2 regions of the Secundilactobacillus malefermentans genome follow, and region 1 is predicted to be linked to the other one. Evidence: predicted binding sites of a transcription regulator. Region 1 holds the regulator's gene; the other holds the start of a gene.
The links. Region 1 encodes NrdR, which represses ribonucleotide reductase genes. Its sites were predicted from a motif close to ACACNATATATNGTGT; they were not measured.
Positions count from the first base shown of each region.

Region 2: the regulator NrdR is predicted to act here: its motif matches at 6,300-6,315, upstream of nrdH (glutaredoxin-like protein NrdH).

Region 1 covers NZ_CP042371.1:37,320-48,154, reverse strand. Annotated here, with positions in the region: gene polA (DNA polymerase I) at 1-1,884, shown strand, start outside; gene mutM (DNA-formamidopyrimidine glycosylase) at 1,910-2,746, shown strand; gene coaE (dephospho-CoA kinase) at 2,748-3,359, shown strand; gene nrdR (transcriptional regulator NrdR) at 3,371-3,853, shown strand; gene FGL90_RS00245 (replication initiation and membrane attachment family protein) at 3,877-5,274, shown strand; gene dnaI (primosomal protein DnaI) at 5,279-6,202, shown strand; gene thrS (threonine--tRNA ligase) at 6,536-8,476, shown strand; ribosomal protein L20 leader region at 8,542-8,677, shown strand; gene infC (translation initiation factor IF-3) at 8,737-9,240, shown strand; gene rpmI (50S ribosomal protein L35) at 9,289-9,486, shown strand; gene rplT (50S ribosomal protein L20) at 9,528-9,884, shown strand; gene FGL90_RS00215 (YqeG family HAD IIIA-type phosphatase) at 10,032-10,562, shown strand; gene yqeH (ribosome biogenesis GTPase YqeH) at 10,555-10,835, shown strand, end outside.
Region 2 covers NZ_CP042371.1:1,520,805-1,531,639, reverse strand. Annotated here, with positions in the region: gene holB (DNA polymerase III subunit delta') at 1-745, opposite strand, end outside; gene FGL90_RS07415 (cyclic-di-AMP receptor) at 756-1,085, opposite strand; gene tmk (dTMP kinase) at 1,105-1,743, opposite strand; gene FGL90_RS07405 (YaaL family protein) at 1,861-2,103, opposite strand; gene recR (recombination mediator RecR) at 2,118-2,717, opposite strand; gene FGL90_RS07395 (YbaB/EbfC family nucleoid-associated protein) at 2,741-3,055, opposite strand; gene dnaX (DNA polymerase III subunit gamma/tau) at 3,082-4,836, opposite strand; RNA gene ffs (signal recognition particle sRNA small type) at 4,974-5,060, opposite strand; gene tadA (tRNA adenosine(34) deaminase TadA) at 5,077-5,601, opposite strand; gene FGL90_RS07375 (class I SAM-dependent methyltransferase) at 5,608-6,210, opposite strand; gene nrdH (glutaredoxin-like protein NrdH) at 6,387-6,617, shown strand; gene nrdE (class 1b ribonucleoside-diphosphate reductase subunit alpha) at 6,740-8,905, shown strand; gene nrdF (class 1b ribonucleoside-diphosphate reductase subunit beta) at 8,935-9,912, shown strand; gene FGL90_RS07355 (hypothetical protein) at 10,199-10,792, opposite strand.

The DNA.
Region 1 (10,835 bases):
CTTGAAGACCTGACTTATGATGGGCCAGTGATGGAAAAGTTGATCGATTTTTACCAAAAGATGAATTTCCAATCATTTTTGAACAAATTAAGTGATCAAGGTGTAACCGGAACTGCAGTGGAAGTGGATTTAGAGGATATTTCGTATACAGTTTTAAATGAGTCCAATTTGGATGAAATATCTGACTTATCAGATGGTGCTGCCTTTTATCTAGAAATGCCAGAAGATAATTATCATACTTCACCAATGACCGGCTTCGTTATCGGGTCAGGGAACGAATGGTACGTTAGCCGAGATGTTGATTTGCTCACAAAATCGGAACTCAAAAGTTTTTTGCAGAATGACCAAATTACGAAGGACGTTTTTGACTTAAAGCGAACTTATGTTGGACTAAATCGATTAGGGGTCAAACTTTCATCTGTTGATTTTGATTTATTACTTTGCTCGTATTTACTGGATACAAATGACAATAATAATGATTTAGGTAAATTAGCTAAGCAACATGGGTATAAAGAAATTGAAACTGATGAAGAAGTTTATGGCAAGGGTGCAAAACGAGAAGTACCGCTAAATGATGATATTTTGTACAGCCATTTTGCCCGTAAAGAAAAAGCCATTCAAAAATTGAAACCTCAACTATATAAAGAACTGCAAGAAAACAATCAAATGGACTTATATTTAGATTTGGAACGACCTGTTGCGTTCGTTTTAGCCAGAATGGAAATTGCAGGTATTAAGGTCGATGCCGACCGACTTGAAAGCATGAAGAGTGTCTTCAAAGAAAAGCTTAGTGAAATAGAACTGACAATTTTTCAAGAGGCTGGAGAAGAATTCAATATTAGTTCACCAAAACAGTTGGGAAAAATTTTATTTGAAAAGTTACGACTACCGATTATTAAAAAAACTAAGACTGGATATTCTACTTCGGTAGATGTGTTAGAGAAACTTGCTGCTGATGCGCCCATAGCAGAGAATATTTTAAGGTATCGGCAAATCTCAAAAATTCAATCAACTTATGTGGAAGGTCTCCTAAAGGTCATTCATCCTGAGGATCAGAAGGTGCATACCCGTTATGTCCAAACTTTAACCCAAACGGGACGACTTTCATCGGTTGACCCTAATTTGCAAAATATTCCAGTTCGATCTGAAGAAGGACGACAGATTCGGCAAGCCTTTATTCCACATACGAAAGGTTGGCAGATTTTTTCATCTGACTATTCACAAATTGAATTACGGGTTTTGGCACATTTAACTGGTGATGAGAATTTACAGAATGCGTTTAAAAATGGTGAGGATATTCACGCAAGTACTGCTCGAAGGATTTTCCGATTAGCTCCAGATGCCGAAGTGTCTTCAAATATGCGGCGCCAAGCTAAGGCAGTTAATTTTGGAATAGTCTACGGAATTAGTGATTTTGGGCTTTCTCAGAATATCGGTATTACTCGAAAACAGGCTAAAGAGTTTATTGACACTTACTTTAACGAATATCCAGGTGTCAAGGAGTACATGGACGATATCGTTAAACAAGCTCGTGATCTAGGCTATGTCGAAACCATTTTACACAGACGGCGGTATCTTCCAGATATTAATGCTAGAAACTTTAACCAACGGAGCTTTGCCGAAAGAACCGCTATGAATACACCAATTCAAGGTAGTGCGGCAGATATTATTAAAGTTGCCATGATTGAAATGGATAAGGCATTAAAAAATATGGAAGCAACAATGCTTTTGCAGGTTCATGATGAATTGATTTTCGAAGCACCAGAAAGCGAAATTGAAACACTCAGTAAATTAGTACCAAGCATTATGGACTCAGCAATTAGTCTTGCCATACCTCTTAAAGTTGAAAGCCATTTTGGACCAACTTGGTACGACGCAAAATAATTATTTCTTTTGGGGGTAAAATAAGATGCCAGAATTACCTGAAGTTGAAACAGTTCGTCGTGGTTTAACGAATTTGGTGAAAAATGCCGTAATTAATAGTGTGGAGGTCAGATACCTTAAGATGGTTTCACCAGAATCTCCGCTTTTTGAACAGGCGTTGCAAGGGAAAACAATCGAAAGGATCGATCGTCGCGGGAAATACTTACTTTTTAGGTTTAACGATCATTTAACGATGGTTTCTCATCTGAGAATGGAAGGTAAGTATGATGTACAACCAGAGGGATCTGTGGTCACTAAGCACACCCATGTCATTTTTCACTTATCGGATGGTCGTGAGCTAAGGTACACAGATACAAGAAAATTCGGACGAATGCGATTGATTAATACCGGGGATGAAAGTGTCATTCCAGGGCTGAAAGCCATGGGACCCGAGCCAACGGAAAAAACGTTAAAACTCGATTATATGAAGAAAATTTTTCGAAAAAGTCACCGAACAATCAAACCATTCTTACTTGATCAAAGCAAAATCGCCGGATTGGGTAACATTTATGTTGATGAGACACTTTGGCTAAGTCAGATAAACCCACTACAACAGACGGATGAGCTACCGGATGAAAAGATTGCTGACCTGAGGGATGCTATTATTGATGAAATAGGTATTGCAATTAAAGGACACGGCACTACGGTACATTCCTTTTCAACTGCTTTTGGAGAGGCGGGTAATTTTCAGAATCATCTTCACGTTTATGGTAAGCAGGGGGAACCATGTGAGCGTTGTGGAACAACTATCGAGAAAATAAAGGTTGCACAAAGAGGCACGCATTTTTGTCCCCATTGTCAGCCAATTATAGGAGATAAATAACTTGAAGGTTATTGGATTAACGGGTGGAATTGCAACTGGAAAATCAACTGTTTCGAAAATTATTAGGGAACAAGGCATTTCAGTTGTGGATGCTGATGAAATTGCGAGACAATTAGTTGCTCCTGAATCGGAAGCACTAAAACAAATTATTAGCTATTTTGGAACTGATTATTTAAGTGAAACTGGCAAACTTAACCGCAAAAAATTAGGATTACTGGTTTTCACGAACCCTCAAAAGCTGATTGAGCTTAATAACATCATGAATCCACTGATAAAAGAAGAAATTAAAAGGCAGCTCAAGACCCTTTCAAATCAAGGGAAAAAGGTAGTCGTTCTCGATATGCCAACGTTATTTGAAGCGCACTTTGAAAACTTGGTAGATGAAATTACTGTTGTAGAAGTTCCTGAATCGGTTCAATTGGAGCGGCTGATGCGTCGGGATAATTCAATTAAAAGTGATGCCCAAAGCCGAATTGATAGTCAATTACCATTAAAAGAAAAAATTGCCAAGGCATCATTTGTCATTGACAATTCGCATGCTGTTGCGGAAACAAAAGCACAAGTGTTAAAATGGCTAGCAAGTGAAGAATTAGAGAATACCAAAAATAAATGAGGTGACAATTAATGCAATGCCCACACTGTCACCACAACGGTTCTAGAGTTGTTGATAGTCGTCCCACTGATGATGGACGTGTTATTAGACGACGTAGAGAATGCGAAAATTGTGGTTTCCGATTTACAACGTTTGAACGAGTGGAGGTTACACCACTTCTTGTTATCAAAAAGAATGGAACTCGAGAAGAATTCAGTAGAGAAAAAATATTACGAGGTATCATTCGGTCAGCAGAGAAACGTCCTGTTGGAATGGATGTCATGTCTAAAATTGTTGATGAAGTTGAAAATGAAGTTCGAGCTTTAGGTGAGAATGAAGTTTCAAGTCAACTAATTGGTGAGTTTGTTATGAAACGGCTAGTTGATGTGGATGAAATTGCTTATATCAGGTTTGCAAGTGTTTATCGGCAATTTAAAGATATGGGCGTTTTCTTCACAGAATTAAAAGGAATCATGGAACGAGATAAAGAAAAGAATACAAAAAAAGATAAGTAATTTGTAAAGGTGCGAAAAATCATATGGCTGATTCTTGGCAGCAACTAAATGCGAAAGACCATTTTAATATTCAAAGCAAGAGTCGTCTTTCAAACATTGACGAACAGGTTCTAAGCTTATTTTATGAACCAATAATTGGACCAGTTTCATTTTCATTAATTAATTGGCTTTGGACCCATTTTCAAATTGAGGGAAAGTCCGCTCAAGGACAAAATGTTGAATTACTGAAGACGCTTAATGTTGATTTGCCAACCCTTTATGAAGCACGTACAAAATTAGAGGCAGCGGGGTTACTTCGAACTTACGTTAGTGGAGTTCAAGGAACCCCGTTGTTCATATTTGAATTAATCGAGCCATTGAAACCAGATCAATTCTTCCAAGATGATTTATTGAGTATTTTATTACTCGATATTATCGGAGAAGATTCATACAAGAATTTAGCAAATGAATTCATTTTGACGACAGATATGCCTACAGATTCAAAAGATATTAGCAAAAGCTTTTTAGAAATTTTTCATGTAGCCAGCGATAAATTACAAACGAAGCCAGACTTAATTTCAAACATTGGGAATCAGGCCCAGCAAGTTTCCCAAAAAAGTGTACGGAAGGAAATTCAAGATGAAAATGATTTTGATTTCCAATTTTTGGCTGAAATTCTGCAAAAGTCATACGTAGATACAACGCAATTAAACGATTTTCGAACCTTAATTTTGACCGAACATATGCTGTATGGCTTGGATGAAACCGCAATGGCAAAAGTAATAACTGCAGCTACCGATATTGCGACTAATAAATTTAATCCTAATCGGTTAAAGACACTAATTTCTGAGCAATATGAGCGTCAAAGCAAATCCCCAGTTCATGAAAAAGTAGCTGAGTCTGATGAAGAGGCCGTTGCAAGTACAAATGAGAATTCATTTTCAGCAAAAGAAGTGGCACTTTTAAATTCAGTTAAATCCTATGATCCCGTTGATTTTTTAAATGGTATTAAACAAGAAACGGGTGGCTTTGTTACATCTGGAGAGCAACGAATTTTAAGAGAATTAGTTAGTCGTCAACTCTTTTCGACTGCTACTGTTAACGTCATGATTTTTTACATTTTAAATGATAGGGCGCTTCCAACACTAAATAAAAATTTGGTGGATACTATTGCAAATGATTGGTCACGAAGCAAGGTTAATAGCCCTGAGTCGGCATTAGCTGAGATTCATAATCATCAAAAGGGCAGAGATGGTGGATCACACAGTAAAAAGCGTACCCAAAGTGGTGCCCCGAAAAGGGTAGAAACACTACCAGATTGGGCAAAAGATGATTATACGCCGAAGCAACGAGCGCAGTCATTATCAAAGGCTGAAATTGCAGATTTGGACAAACAACTTTCAGAACTACAGAATCGAAATTCTGAAGAAAAGGGGGATTAGCTAAATGGATAACATAAGCGAGTCAATGAAACAGTGGATGGATCGAAACAAGCAAACGGAACATTATCGCCAGTTAATGGGTGAAGTTTATAAAAATCCTGACGTTTTAAAATTTATTTCTGACCATAAGTCTGAGTTAGATGAAGCTCATATTGATCGGTCTGCCGCAAAATTGTACGAGTACGTGACTGAAAAGCAAAAATTAGAACGCGGGGAAACAACCTTCGCTCCAGGCTATAAGCCGGAGCTTGTCATCAGTAATCATTTAGTCGATGTTGCATATACTCCAACTGAAGAAACTTTGGAAAGACAGCGAGTTAAGTCTGAAAAGCGTAGAGTGAAGTCAATTTCGATGCCAAAATTGGTTCAAACTGCAAACTTATCCGAATTTGATAAAGATCAGAATCGAGTTTCTGCATTAAGGGAAGCGATGACGTTCATTTCTAATTTTGAGGCTAGTCCCAAAAAATATCATCAGGGTTTGTATCTTTATGGCAGCTTTGGAGTTGGGAAAACCTATCTCTTGGGCGCTATCGCAAATCAGTTAGCACATGATGGTTTCAATACGACCTTGGTCCATTTCCCGAGTTTTGCGGTAGAAATGAAAAATTCAATTTCAACAAACAATGTTTCTGAAAAGCTTGAGGCTGTGAAACGGTCAAAAATATTAATGCTTGATGATATTGGTGCAGACACTGTTTCAGATTGGATTCGTGACGAAGTCTTAGCAGTTATCTTGGAGTACCGAATGCAAGAAGAGCTTCCCACATTCTTTTCCTCAAATCTTTCAATGGAGCGGCTTGAAAAAGAATATTTAACAGTTTCAAAAAAGAGTGAGGCACCCCTTAAAGCGAAGCGAATCATGCAACGGGTCCGCTTTTTATCTAAACAGATTGAGATGATTGGTGAGAATCGTCGGCCAAATTAATTTTAATTTTGGGTTGACGAATATTTATTCCGGTGGTTAAATGAGAATTGTAATATAAAAGCGAATGAGAGACACAATTCAATTATCGTAATTTCAGAGAGAATTAACCTAGTCTGTGAGTTGATTTATTGCGATTCTTGAGTTACCACTTTCAGATGCTGCTTGGTGGATAATATCAGGCCGGTTTGTAATCGTTAAAAGCATTAGAGGTTTTCTAATTATATTCTTAGAAAATAAAATCGGGTGGAACCACGCTATTAACGTCCCCAGTATGAGTTTATTCATGCTGGGGATTTTTGTGTTCCCTTCGATAAATAAAAGGAGAGAGATATTATGTCAGAGATTTCTATTAAGTTTCCAGATGGCAATGTAAAAAAGTTTGATCAATCAGCCTCTGCAAAAGATGTGGCTAAATCTATTTCAATCAGCCTTGCCAAAAAAGCAGTTTCAGCCAAGCTTGATGGTCAATTAGTTGACTACGAGGCACCTTTAAATCATGACGGTGCAATTGAAATTGTAACGGCTGATTCAGAAGATGGGTTAAAAGTGCTCCGCCAATCTGCTGCACTTTTGCTTAAATCAGTTTTGAAATCAAAATATCCTGAAATTCGATTTGGTGAAAGCTCAGCAGACGATGAGGGCTTTTACGTTGACACCGATAAAGATGATGGACAAGTAAGCGTTGATCAATTAGAAGAACTTGCAAGTGATATTGCCAAAGTAGTCAAAGCGGGTGAATCAATTGAACGCGAAGTGGTTGATAAGAAAGAAGCATTGAAGCGAGTTGATGGTGATCCTTATCAGACCCAACTCATCAATGAGCAAGCTAATGATGAAGTCGTTTTCTATAAAGTTGCTGGAAATAGCGTCTTAGGTGATGGTGTTCAACTCCCTAATTTGAAGTCATTAAAGCACTTTAAGCTTCTTTCAGTTGCTGGTGCTTATTGGGAAGGAAAATCTTCAAATCCAATGCTTCAACGGATTTACGGAACAGCATTCAACAGTGACGCAGACTTACAAGCTGATTTGAAACGACGACAGGAAGCACGTGAACGTGATCACCGTGTAATTGGGAATGATTTAGATTTGTTCTTCGTTGATCCTAAAGTTGGAGCCGGATTACCTTACTGGATGCCAAATGGTGCAACAATTCGTCGAACTATTGAACGATACATCATCGATAAGGAAGTTAATAATGGGTATCAACATGTTTACACGCCAGTTTTAGCTAACCTTAATCTATACAAGCAATCAGGACATTGGGATCATTATCGTGAAGACATGTTCCCACCAATGGACATGGGTGAGGGCGAAGAACTTGAATTACGTCCGATGAACTGTCCAAGTCATATTCAAATTTACAATCATCACATTCGCTCATATCGTGAATTACCATTACGTATTGCTGAACTTGGGATGATGCACCGTTATGAAAAATCTGGTGCCTTAAGTGGCTTGCAACGAGTTCGTGAAATGACATTGAATGATGGTCACACATTTGTTGCGCCTGATCAAATCCAGGATGAATTCAAAAAAATCTTGAACCTAATGGTGGATGTTTATCATGATTTCGATATCAACGATTACACGTTCCGTTTAAGTTATCGTGATCCAGAAAATACTGAAAAGTATTTCGATGATGATGAAATGTGGAACAAGGCACAAGAAATGTTGAAGGCCGCTATGGATGATCTTGGTTTAAACTATGTCGAAGCTGAAGGTGAAGCTGCATTTTACGGTCCAAAGCTTGATGTACAAACTAAGACGGCTATGGGAAATGAAGAAACGCTATCTACCATCCAACTTGATTTCATGTTACCTGAAAGATTTGATTTACATTACGTCGGTTCCGATGGTGAAGAACATCGTCCAGTTATGATCCATAGAGGTCTTGTTTCAACTATGGAACGTTTCGTCGCCTACCTAACAGAAATTTATAAGGGCGCTTTCCCAACTTGGTTAGCACCTAAGCAAGTAACAATCATTCCAGTCAGCGAAGAGAAACATGGTGATTACGCTGAAGGTTTGCGCAAGGAAATGGCTGCTGCTGGCATCCGCGTTGATGTTGATCGTCGTGGAGAAAAAATGAACTATCTGATTCGTGATGCACAAACGCACAAGGTGCCTTACACAGTTGTTGTTGGTGATGCCGAAGTTTCAGATAGTAGCGTCAGTGTTCGTAAATATGGTGAACAGGATTCTATTTCTAAATCAAGTGCTGACTTCTTAAAACAAGTTCTTGATGATGTTGCAAGTTATAGTCGAGAAGAATAGGCTTAACGAAAGTAACAAAGTAGCTTCTTGACAATTATGGAATTACTTGGTAGTATTAAAAAGTTGAGAAAAAGTAGAGGCTCCCGCTTCTCGCCTTAATAATTTTAGATTGTTGGGCAAAATACGATTAAACCTGAATTTTCGCAAGAATGACAGGACTTAATTTGGCGGGCGCAAAAGCGCTCGCCTTTTTATTTTAATTAATGAGTCAAGCTGCGTTTCTCAAAATCACTTGGAGGTGAATAACCATAGCAAACGATATGTTAGTTAATGAAGGCATTCGTGCCCGGGAAGTTCGTTTGATTGCAGGCGATGGTGAACAATTAGGAATTAAGAGCAAGCAGGACGCTCTTAAATTAGCTGAAGATGCTGAATTAGATCTTGTTTTAGTTGCTCCTAAAGCGAAGCCACCGGTTGCTCGTATTATGGATTACGGTAAGTACCGTTTTGAAATGCAAAAAAAGCAACGTGAAGCTCGTAAAAAGCAGAAGGTTGTTAGCATTAAAGAAGTTCGACTAAGTCCTACTATTGATACGAACGACTTCAATACCAAGCTAAAGAATGCCAAAAAGTTTTTAGCTAAAGGTGAAAAAGTCCGAGTTTCAATTCGATTCAAGGGTCGAGCAATCACGCATAAGGAAATTGGACGGCAAGTACTTAATCGGATGGCCGAAGAAACCAACGATGTTGCTACTGTTGAACAACGACCAAAGATGGATGGTCGAAGCATGTTCTTGATGCTTTCACCAAAGCTTGAAAAATAAGTTAATTTGTAAACGGCTATTGCCGAATTATAAGGAGGATTTTGTATCATGCCAAAACAAAAAACAAACCGTGCTGCTGCAAAGCGTTTTAAAGTAACTGCAAAGGGCGGTATTAAAAGCGCCAATGCTTACACGAGTCACCGTTTCCACGGTAAGACTAAGAAGCAACGTCGTCAACTACGTGGCACATCAATGATGGAAAGTACCACCATTCTTAAGACTTACAGACAATTACTACAAAAGTAATACTTAATCAAATAACGGAAAGAAATTAGGAGGAATTCATTATGCCACGAGTTAAAGGTGGAACAGTTTCACGCGCACGTCGTAAAAAGGTATTAAAGCTAGCTAAAGGTTACCGTGGTTCAAAGCACCGTTTGTTCAAGGTTGCTAAGGATCAAGTAATGAAGGGTCGTTTGTACGCATTCCGTGACCGGAAAGCTAACAAGCGTAACTTCCGTCGTATTTGGATTGCTAGAATTAACGCATCTGCTCGTATGAATGGTTTAAGCTACAGCAAGATGATGCACGGTTTAAAACTTGCTAACGTTGAAGTTAACCGTAAGATGTTAGCTGATTTAGCAGTTAATGATGCTGAAGCATTCAATGCTTTAGCTGATACAGCAAAGAAAGCATTAGCTTAATTAATAAAATAAGAATTTGGCTGGAACAATATGTTCCAGCCTTGTTTTTTATTTATAATTATAAATAATTACGGATAAGTTTATTTGAAGTATCTTAGTCTAATGGTAAAATGAATGTTATTGAAAACGATACAGAAGGGGTCAGTTATGCTTGGTCAATTTAAGCCGACTTGGATGGTTAGTGCGATATATAATATAACGCCGACAGAACTAAATAAACGGGGAATTAAATTGGTTCTTACCGATTTGGACAATACGCTAATCGCGTGGAATAATCCCAGTGGTACCATTGCCTTAAAGAATTGGATGCAGGAGTTAGAAAAGGCTGATATTCAGCTAGTTGTTGTTTCTAATAATTCAAAACGACGAGTCGGCCAGGCTGTTGGTCCCCTTGGCTTACCATTTGTTTGCCGAGCATTAAAGCCCCTCCCGTTTGGTATTAATAAGGCAGTTCGTAACTGGAAGGCTACTAAGGCTGAAACAATTATGATTGGTGATCAACTACTCACTGATGTTTTGGCAGCAAACAGCAGCCATGTTAGAAGTGTGTTAGTAAAGCCGATTATCAAAACTGATGCCTGGGTAACCTGGTTTAATCGATTTGTAGAACGCTATGTAATGAAAATGCTAGTTAAGAAATATCCAAAACTTACTTTTCGGGAGGATTTATATGACTGAAGATGAACCACTTGTTAACGATGAAGACTTATACTGTATCGGTTGTGGTGCAAAGATCCAAACAACAGATCGTGATGCACCGGGATACACACCAGAATCAGCTTTAAAAAAGGGCATGGAAAATAATGAATTATATTGTCAACGGTGTTTTAGACTAAGGCATTATAATGAAATCGTGCCAGTTGGATTAACCGATGATGATTTCTTGAAATTATTGAGTCAAATTCGGGACGCAGACGCACTCATTGTTTACGTGATGGATATTTTTGACTT
Region 2 (10,835 bases), 540 kb from region 1:
TATCGTGCACAAGCGGCATTATTTCTGTGGCAACTTGAACAAACGCCATATCATCCTTATTCACCAGTTTATCAAACCACTTGCCAACTGCTTGTTGGATATCGCTGAGCCAATCATTTTCGTTCAATTTCTTCATTTGATCTAAGTCATTCGTTAGGGAAATTGATAAATTCAATGTGCCTGCAGGTATCCCTGCAGCAGCTGCAATTTCTTTTAATTGTGATTTAGAAATTTGTGGAAATTCGACTACTTGCGATCGCGACAGAATTGTTGGCAAAATTAAATTCCGGTTGCTCGTTATTAAAAATGCCACAGTGTTACCCACTGGTTCCTCAATAAATTTTAATAGACTATTAGCCGCACTCGTTGTCATCGTTTCGGCAGCAAAAATAATAAACACTTTTTGATTGCCCTCGACGGCACTTTTTGAAAATTCAGACTTCAGAAATCGCACCTGATCAACCTTGATGCTTTGGCCATCCGGTTCAATTTCGACAACATCTGGATGTTCTTTTTCAATGATTCTTCGACATTCATTACAAACGCCGCAAGGAAAACCCTGATCATCAGGATTCTGACAGAATAATCGCATAGCTGCCAGCTTTGCAAGCTCTAGTCGGCCGCTACCAGCTGAACCGACAAATAAATAGGCGTGGGTCAGTTCATTTTCAGAAATGATTGTCATGAAGTGCTGCGCCAATTTAGGTTGTAAATTCTGTATTTTTTTTATCTCTTCTTTAGCCATTAGGTCCTCATTAAAATTGATGAAATTGTTCAACGGGTACAACAAACACCGTAGCGCCACCTACTTGTACTTCAACTGGATACGATGAAGTGCTATCTAGTTGCGCATCAAGATTTACGGGTGGTGTCATAAACTGCTGGCGCGTATGTGAGGCTTCTTGTATAACACTTAGAACCTCTTCGACTCGTTCATCCTCAATTCCAATCATGAACGTTGTATTCCCAGACTTTAGAAATCCACCAGTTGATGAAAGTCGGGTTGCCCTCACGTCATCATCAATAAATTGGTTGCTTAGGCGATTTGCATCTTTATCTTGTACGATTGCAATAATCAATTTCATAATCTTCAAACCTCCAATTTTATTGGTTGTTTAATTCTGATATTAGCAAATTCATTGTTTCTTTAGCAACCTCTTCGACAGGTCTAGTTGCGTCAATAACTTTAATTCGATCTTGGTTCGCTTTTGCAAGCTCTAAATAAGCAGCGTGAACGCGTTCGTGGAATGCTTGTTTCTCTAAATCTAGTCGATCAACTCGACTTGCGGTGCGGTGGAGCTTAATTCGCTCTAATCCAACTTCAACTGGCACTTCAAAATAAAGCGTCAAATTGGGGGTTAAGCCATTTGTTGCAAATAGGTTCATATTTGCGACTTCTTCTTCGCCAATAGAGCGACCGGCGCCCTGGTAGGCAACGGAACTATCAACATACCGATCACAAAAAACAACTTTTCCAGCATTTAACGCTGGTAGGATCGTTTCGGCAAGATGTTGTCGTCTTGCCGCTGCATATAGTAACGCCTCAGTACGAGCATCCATTTCAGTATTTTCACGGTCCAAAATAACTTCCCGAATTTTCTCTGAAATTCGATTTCCACCAGGTTCTCTGGTCAGTATCATCCCGTTTCCTAGACGACTCCTTAGTTGCTCCGAAATCATGTTCAAAACGGTTGTTTTACCTGCCCCATCGGGTCCTTCAAACGTAATAAATTTACCAGTCAATTTCAATAACCCCATTTTTAATTGATGATTTAATTGTACTTTATCTGTTAATTGATGTCTATTTGGATTGTTAACAACTTAATTTCTAAATAAAAGGAGCTAGTGATTTCTAGCTCCTTAATCCGTATAAACGGTTGCTTGTATTCGATTACTTCGAGTTCCTCTGCGCCTAGCCTCACGAAACAAAAACTCATACTTCTGCTTTGCGATTGCGGTCTGCGCAACGACTTCACCATTGTCCTCTTGAATCGCTTCTTCCGTCTGTCTGGCATGATCCCATTCAGACTTTACGGTTCCAATTAAATCTAATAGCTTTTCATCATAACTTTTTCTTAGCTGCTGCTTGTTTCGCTGAAACATTTCTCAGTCTCCAATCAAATTTCAGTTCTGCCCTCAACCGCCTTTGAAAGCGTCATCTCATCAGCATATTCTATGTCACTACCCACAGAAAGTCCGTGTGCCAATCTAGTAACTTTGATTCCGGCAGGCTTAATTAAACGTGAAATATACATTGCCGTCGCCTCACCTTCAGGAGTGGCGTTTGTCGCAACAATAACTTCCGTAATGGACTTGTTAGTTTGAAGCCGTTTAAGCAGGCTTGAAATATTAATATCTTCAGGACCTTTACCTTCAATTGGTGATAAAACGCCATTTAAAACGTGGTATAAACCATGAAAATCGCGCATTCGCTCCATTACCATGATGTCTTTTACCTGCTCCACAACCAAAACCTGACTTTGATCACGACTTTTATCCCGACAAATTTCACAAGGATCTTGTTCAGTAATATTGCCACAAATTGAACACGTTGTCAGATCTTTCTTGGTTGAGATTAATGACTTAGCAAATTCAGAAACATCCTCGTTGTCCATATCTAACGTATAAAATGCCAATCTGGTAGCCGTTTTACTCCCAATACCAGGTAATTTCATGTAACTTTCTATTAACTTTGCAATTGGTTCTGGATACTGCATTTTTTCTACCTCAATCTCGTCAATTACATTCCAGGAAGTCCCTTAGTGTATTTACCCATTGTCTCTTCAGTCGCCTTATCAACCTTTTCTAAAGCATCGTTAACCGCGGCCAACACGAAATCTGAAAGCATATCAGGGTCATCAGGATCGATTGCTTCTGGATTAATTGTCAAATCTTTCATCCTCCGCTCGCCAGTAAACGTTGCCTTTACCATCTCATCTGGTGCAACTCCGGTAAATTCTTGTTTATTTAAAGTTTCCTGTTCCTCGCCCATTTTTTTCTGTATTTGGCGCATTTGCTTCATCATATTACCCATGTTTCCCATTCCACGCATCATAATCTCAAATTCCCTTCATTTTTAGGTTAGTCTTTTTTTATATCTACTATATCTGTACCAAATAGTTCGGTGGCTTTCGTCACCACGGGATCCTCAACCGGTTTGGCTTCATCCTCTTTTGACTCATTTGCGGTACCATTTTCAGAACTTTCAACTGAACTTTGTCCCACTTCTTGTTTGTGTTGAACAATGTAATCTTTTCTAATCTGTGGCCACTGATCCTTTGGTACAAAGACAATGGTTGGCACTCGACCAATCAATCTATCCAGGCCATTTTCTAGTGCATCTAATAGTTCTTTATCAATGGTTGCTCGTTGAAAGAGGAACGAATAATCAAAGGCTACGATGACCCCATTTTTGCTGGCCGCCACTGGTTCGGAAACGTGCATGACTGCCCGTTGGGTGACTGATAATATCTGCATTAAATCTGGCCATATCTGCTGTAATTCTGCTAAATCTTCTCTGGCAGCTGAGTCTAAAACCGGATAAACTTTTGCCAAATTAACTCGAATTTCATGTTTGGTACTTGTTGCCTTTTTAGGCTTATCGATTGTTTTAATGGTGTTGGCTGATTGTCCAGCATCCTTCTGATTTGCAACAAGCTTTGACACTGTTTCCTTCAGTTGTGTTACTTGCCTTTCCAAAGTGGTCACTTCTTGGCTCTGATTACCAGAAGTTGTGCCTTCCACTGGCGCCTTCTTTATTTGCGCCAGCTGAATCGTTAACACTTCTAAGTATATATCAGGATGATTCGTGAGCCTCATCTGAGACTGAATATTATTTAAAATATTAATGATTTTAAATAAGTCGTCAGCTGATAACTGTTCGGAAAACTGCTTCACATCGTCGGGAACTTCGCCCAGTTCACTATCTGCAACAATTTCTGGTGCTTGCTGATATAAAAGCAAATTTCTCATATAGTCGAGTAAATCTTCAATGAAGCGGTGCGCATCCTTTCCCTCCTCCAAGACTTTTTGAAGGGTCACGAGTGCATCGGTTGTCTTCATTTGAATCACTTGGCTAATATAAGTCGACAATAGCCCCTTTTCAACGGAACCAGTTACAAGCAACGCATTATTCAGCGTAATTTCATTGTCGCCAAACGACAGGGCTTGATCTAAAATGCTCAGCGCATCCCGCATTCCGCCTTCAGCAGCTTTGGCAATCACCTTTAACGCCTGATCATCATAAGTGACTTGTTTTTCATCAAGAATATATTTCATCCGCTTAAAACTGTCAGCAGCCTTAATTCTTCTGAAATCAAATCGCTGCGTTCGTGAAATAATCGTGGCAGGAATTTTATGAGGCTCCGTCGTTGCCAGAATAAAAATGACGTTTGCTGGCGGCTCTTCCAACGTTTTTAGTAATGCGTTAAAAGCTCCTGTAGATAACATATGAACTTCATCAATAATATATACTTTATAATCAGCTTCGGTGGGCGTGTATTTTGCTTTATCGCGAATATCCCGAATTTCTTCAACACCATTATTCGATGCCGCATCAATCTCGATGACATCGTTCAATGTTCCCCGCGTGATTGCCTTACAAGTATCACATTCGTTGCAGGGTTCCCCATCCTTTAAAAAATGACAGTTAACTGCTTTAGCAAAGATTTTCGCTGCCGAGGTTTTACCAGTGCCTCGAGGTCCTGCAAATAGATAGGCATGACTAGTCTGCTTGGTAATCAAGGCATTTTTTAGCGTTTGCGTAATCAGTTCTTGGCCGATTATTTCATCAAAACGTTGCGGGCGCCATACCCGATATAATGCTTGGTAGCTCATGCTCTTACCCCTTTGTCATTCACTGTTTTCGAATACCTAACTAGTGTATTATACTGCGATTAAAATGCAATTCCAATGACACAAACTTATAAGATACTAAAAAAGGCTGGAACCTAGTCCAACCCCTTCACTATCTATCAAACTTGGAGCACAAAGCAAAGCAAACTTAGTGCTGCTTCCTTCCGGACCTGACACGATTCGTAAGTCTACCTTTGCTCCAAGGCCTTTCGGCAACTATAATCATAACTTATTATTCAAAGAATTACCAGTTTTTTCACCACCAGCACGTTGCTTTTTTAAGAATTTTCTTTTTCTTCTAGCCGCTCTAAAGAAAGACTGCATTTGTGACGTCGCCTCATCCGCAAGCAGTCCCTCTTCAACCTGAACCTGATGATTAAACCTGTCATCCGATAAGAGTTCATACAGTGATTTAACGGTGCCTGCTTTAGGATTTCGTGCGCCAAAATAGAGCGTTTTAATTTGGGAGTTGATGAGCGCACCACTGCACATTGGACAAGGTTCAACCGTGACGTAGAGATCACAATCAATTAAGCGCCAACTTTTTAAGACGTGATTAGCTTCCATAATGGCAATCATCTCTGCGTGAGCACCAGCCTCGTTCGAATGTTCTCGCAAATTGTGGCCCCTGCCTATAATTTTATTATCATGAACGACAACCGCCCCGATCGGCACCTCCCCAATTAAAGCAGCTTGCTTTGCCTCATCTAGCGCAGCCCGCATGAATCTGGTTTTATTTTCTTCCATCAATACCTATTCCTTTACACTATCCAATATATAATAACCTTTGTCTTTTTTGATGACTTCACAGTTACCAAAAACTTCAGTCATCAATTTCTTTGCTGAAGGGGCGCCCTGCTTTTTTTGCAAAACGACATTCAAATGACCACCCACTACTAAATGGTCGGATGCTCCAGAAAGCATGTCATCCACGACCTGTTTACCAGCTCTTACGGGTGGATTGGTTAATATTGCTGCATATTTTTTAGTCACCTGACTGTAAATATCCGATGTGAAAATGGTGACATTTTTAATGTTATTTTCGCTTGCATTCATTTTTGCCAAATGAAGCGCACGTTCATTGACGTCGGCCATATCAATTTGACGATTGGCGTATTTTTTAGCAACTGATAGACCAATTGGCCCGTATCCTGTGCCTAAATCGAGAATATCACCTTTGGGCAAATCAGCTAACGTTGCGTTATCTATTAGAACTCGTGAGCCAAAATCAATGGTTCGCTTTGAGAACACGCCATTATCCGTTACAAACTTCAAAACGTTCCCTAGTAAAGTAAATTCAAAATGTTTCTCTTCGTGAGCAACATCCGGATTATGCGAATAATAATGATCTGTCATTTTTTAAAATTCCTTTCAAATCTTAGTCGTTTTTCTAAATCCTATCAGAAAGCCCTTTCAGCTATATTTGGTGTTTACACATTAGAAAAACACAAAATATGGTGGGTATTTCTGTTGTTTTTTTCAAAATCTAGTGTACACTTTAGTTATTAGTTAATTCGTTGGGAGGAATTATTATGGCTAAAGTTGTTGTTTATTCAAAGAATAATTGTATGCAGTGTAAGATGACAAAGCGTTTTCTTTCGGAACACAACGTTCCATTTGAAGAAAGAAATATTAATGTTGAACCACAATATATAGACTATCTTAAGCAAAAAGGTTTCCAATCAGTTCCTGTTATAGAAGCAGAAGGCCAACCGTTAATCTCTGGTTTCCAACCCGATATGCTTAGCAAGATAGCTGGCTAAGAAAACTACTAAATTGTATTAACATAATACATAGTAGACTAAACCGGGCAACGATGCTATGAAAATTCATGGCATCGGCCTTTTTTATTTTAACTAAAACTAATTAGAAAGAGGATTGCATTATGACTTTAAAAAATTTGAAGGACGTTACCTATTACGACCTTAATAACGAAATCAATATCCCAGTAGATGGGCAGATTCCATTACAGAAAGATCAGGAAGCACTCCAAGCATTTTTAAAACAAAACGTTGAGCCAAACATGTACTCATTTAATTCTCTGAGAGAACGATTCGATTACCTATTAGATAATGATTACATTGAATCTGAATTCTTTAACAAGTATGATTTTAGCTTCATTGAAAAACTCTACGACTACCTAAAGAAACAAGACTTCCACTTTAAGTCTTTCATGGCCGCTTATAAATACTATGCACAATACGCACTAAAGACTGATGATGGCGATTACTATCTTGAAAACTTTACCGATCGTGCCGCACTTAATGCACTTTATTTTGCCGACGGTGACGAAGACCTGGCCATGAATCTCGCTGACGAAATTATTCACCAACGATATCAACCTGCAACCCCTAGTTTCTTAAATGCGGGCCGTAAGCGTCGTGGTGAACTCGTTTCTTGTTTCCTCATTCAGACAACAGACGATATGAACACCATTGGTCGAACAATCAATTCGGCCCTCCAACTGTCAAGAATCGGTGGCGGAGTTGGTATTAATTTATCAAATCTTCGTGGTGCCGGCGATCCAATTAAGCACATTGAAGGCGCTGCTAGTGGCGTTGTCCCAGTCATGAAACTTCTTGAGGATAGCTTTTCATATTCCAATCAATTAGGCCAACGACAAGGTGCCGGCGTCGTTTATTTAAGCGTCTTTCATCCTGATATCATCGACTTCTTAGCTGCCAAAAAGGAAAACGCCGATGAAAAAATTAGGTTAAAGACTCTATCACTTGGAATTACAGTTCCGGATAAGTTTTATGAACTGGCCAAAGCAGATGACGATATGTACTTATTCAGTCCTTATGACGTTGAGCGCGAATACGGCACACCATTCTCCTACGTTGATATTACAAAAGAATACGACAACATGGTCGCAAACGATAGGATTCATAAGAAAAAGCTTTCTGCTCGGGAACTTGAAACCGAGATTGGTAAATTACAACAAGAATCTGGCTATCCTTACATTATTAACATCGATATGGCTAACCGAGATAATCCAATCGATGGTAGAATCGTCATGAGTAATTTGTGTTCAGAAATACTTCAGGTTCAATCTCCATCAACTGTGGATAACCAACAGAAATACGTTAACCTTGGCCGAGATATTTCATGTAACCTCGGTTCTACCAACATTCTCAATTTGATGAACAGCCCCCATTTTGGCGAATCTGTTGAAACAATGGTTAGAGCCCTCACCTTTGTAACGGATCATTCAGATATCGATGTTGTTCCGTCAATTCAAAACGGAAACAAATTGGCTCACACCATTGGTCTTGGTGCTATGGGACTTCACAGCTTTTTAGCTAAAAATCAAATTTATTACGGTTCAAAAGTTTCTCTAGACTTTGTCAATGTTTACTTCATGCTACTTAATTACTGGACCCTCAAAGCCTCTAATGAAATTGCAAAGGAACGCCATGAAACTTTCTACAATTTTGAGAAGAGTGATTACGCATCAGGAAAATATTTTGATAAGTACGTCACTAAAGATTGGGGCCCAGAATCTGACGAAGTAAAGGCCCTCTTCAAAGATATTTTTATTCCAACAGAAGACGACTGGAAAGCTTTAAAAGAGGCAGTTATGAAGGATGGCCTTTACCATCAAAACAGATTAGCAGTTGCACCAAACGGCTCAATTTCGTATATTAATGATACAACCGCTAGTTTGCATCCAATCATTAATCGAATTGAGGAACGCCAAGAAAAGAAGATTGGTAAAATTTATTATCCAGCGCCATACCTTTCAAATGAAACGATGCCATATTACATGTCCGCATACGACATGGATATGCGAAAGGTCATCAACGTATATGCTGCTGCTCAAAAGCATGTGGATCAAGGAATGAGTCTCACCCTCTTTATGCGTTCAACAATTCCAGAAGGCCTTTATGAATGGAAAAATGGCCGAACAGATAAAATGACGACCCGTGATTTAAGTATTTTAAGGAACTATGCCTATCGAAAGGGCATCAAATCAATTTATTACGTTCGAACATTTACCGATGATCAAGACGAAATTGGGGCAAACCAATGCGAGAGTTGCGTTATTTAGTTGTTAATTTAATTTAAGGGAGAATGAAAATGTCTGAAGAAAATTATGAAGCAATTAATTGGAACCAAATTTCTGATCAAATAGATAAAGCCACCTGGGAAAAACTCACGGAACAATTTTGGCTAGATACGCGAATTCCAATCTCAAATGATTTGGCCGATTGGCGGACACTTGATGATGACCATAAATGGGTTGTAGGACACGTTTTTGGTGGCTTAACCCTATTAGATACCTTACAGTCTCAGGATGGTATGGCGGCACTCCGTCGCGATGTTCGGACACAACACGAAACTGCCGTGCTTAACAATATTCAATTTATGGAATCAGTCCATGCTAAAAGTTATTCATCAATTTTCTCAACTTTAAATACACCTGACGAAATTGATGAAATATTTAACTGGAGTGATACAGAGGAATTTCTTCAAAATAAAACCCGTCGAATTTACAATCTTTATCATGACGACGCAAACCCACTTAAGAAAAAGATTGCGAGTGTTTTCTTAGAGACATTTTTATTCTACTCTGGATTCTTCACCCCACTTTACTATCTTGGCCATAACAAGCTCGCCAACGTCGCAGAAATCATTAAACTAATTCTGCGTGACGAATCAGTCCATGGTACTTACATTGGCTACAAATTCCAAATCGCCTTTAATGAAATCAGCGAAAATGAACAACAAGAATTAAAGGATTGGATGTACAACTTCTTGTATGACTTATACAACAATGAAGAAAAGTACACTCACCTCGTTTATGATAAGGTTGGCTGGACAGATCAAGTGCTTACTTTCATTCGATATAATGCAAATAAAGCCCTCATGAACTTAGGCCAGGATCCTCTCTTCCCAGATACAGCTGAAGATGTTAACCCCATCGTCATGAATGGTATCTCTACTTCAACGGCTAACCACGATTTCTTCTCTCAAGTAGGTAATGGCTACTTGCTTGGTGATGTAGAAGCAATGGATGATGCTGATTACAACGTTAAAGATCCTGATGATAAGTAACTAAATACCAAAAATAGGACAATTCAGAATAAAATCTGAATTGTCCTATTTGTTTTGTCGAGATATAAAAAGCAAGCCAATAATAATGAAGGGTGAGCCCTTTGCTATTATGATAGCTAAACATATGTTAAGAAATAATAGTTACATCGATGATTGAACTTGGGGAATTTTATCGGACATACCATCCCAGGACAAAGGTACATTCATATTCCAACTTTGTTTAGCTAATAATTAATACTAGCGAACCCACCAAGTCACCTTGATGAGCTCAAACTATTAATTATTATTAATTAGTAGAATGTTCAGCATTAAATTTAGCTAAATATGCTGCATATGAATCGTTAAATTCTTTCTGTGCCTTATTATATGCAGCATCTGATTTTTTAGAATAGGCAGTGACTCTAGCATCGGATTTCCATTTTCCAGAAGATTTGCCTGAAGGATCGTCGGCGGCAGAAGGTCCATCAAATCCGTCAGGATTATATCCCTCATAACTAGTAGTCTTGGTAGTTTTAACTGGCTTACTTGCTAAATAACCACGCCAGATCCAACCCTTGATACCATTCTTTTTGTTCTTAATGTAGTAGTAAACAGCTTTATGGCCATTACTCTTTTTAACCGTAACAGACTGGTTAGTTGTCCAAGCAGTCTGTTTATAGTTAGCACCTTTATGATTCCAGTGCTTTAAAGAACGAGTGGTGTAAATCAAGCCCTTCTTACTGTACTTAGTATAAGTATGCTTGAAGTAGTGATGTTTAAGTTGCTTAGCAGCATAAACATGAGATTTGTAAACCTTAGCTTTAGCAGAAGCGTCAGAGACACCAGCGATCATAAAGAAAGCCATAATTGCAACAACGATTAACATTAATTTCTTTTTCATAATTAAATTCCCCCAAAGGATTGTGAGTTTAGTAGTATTATTG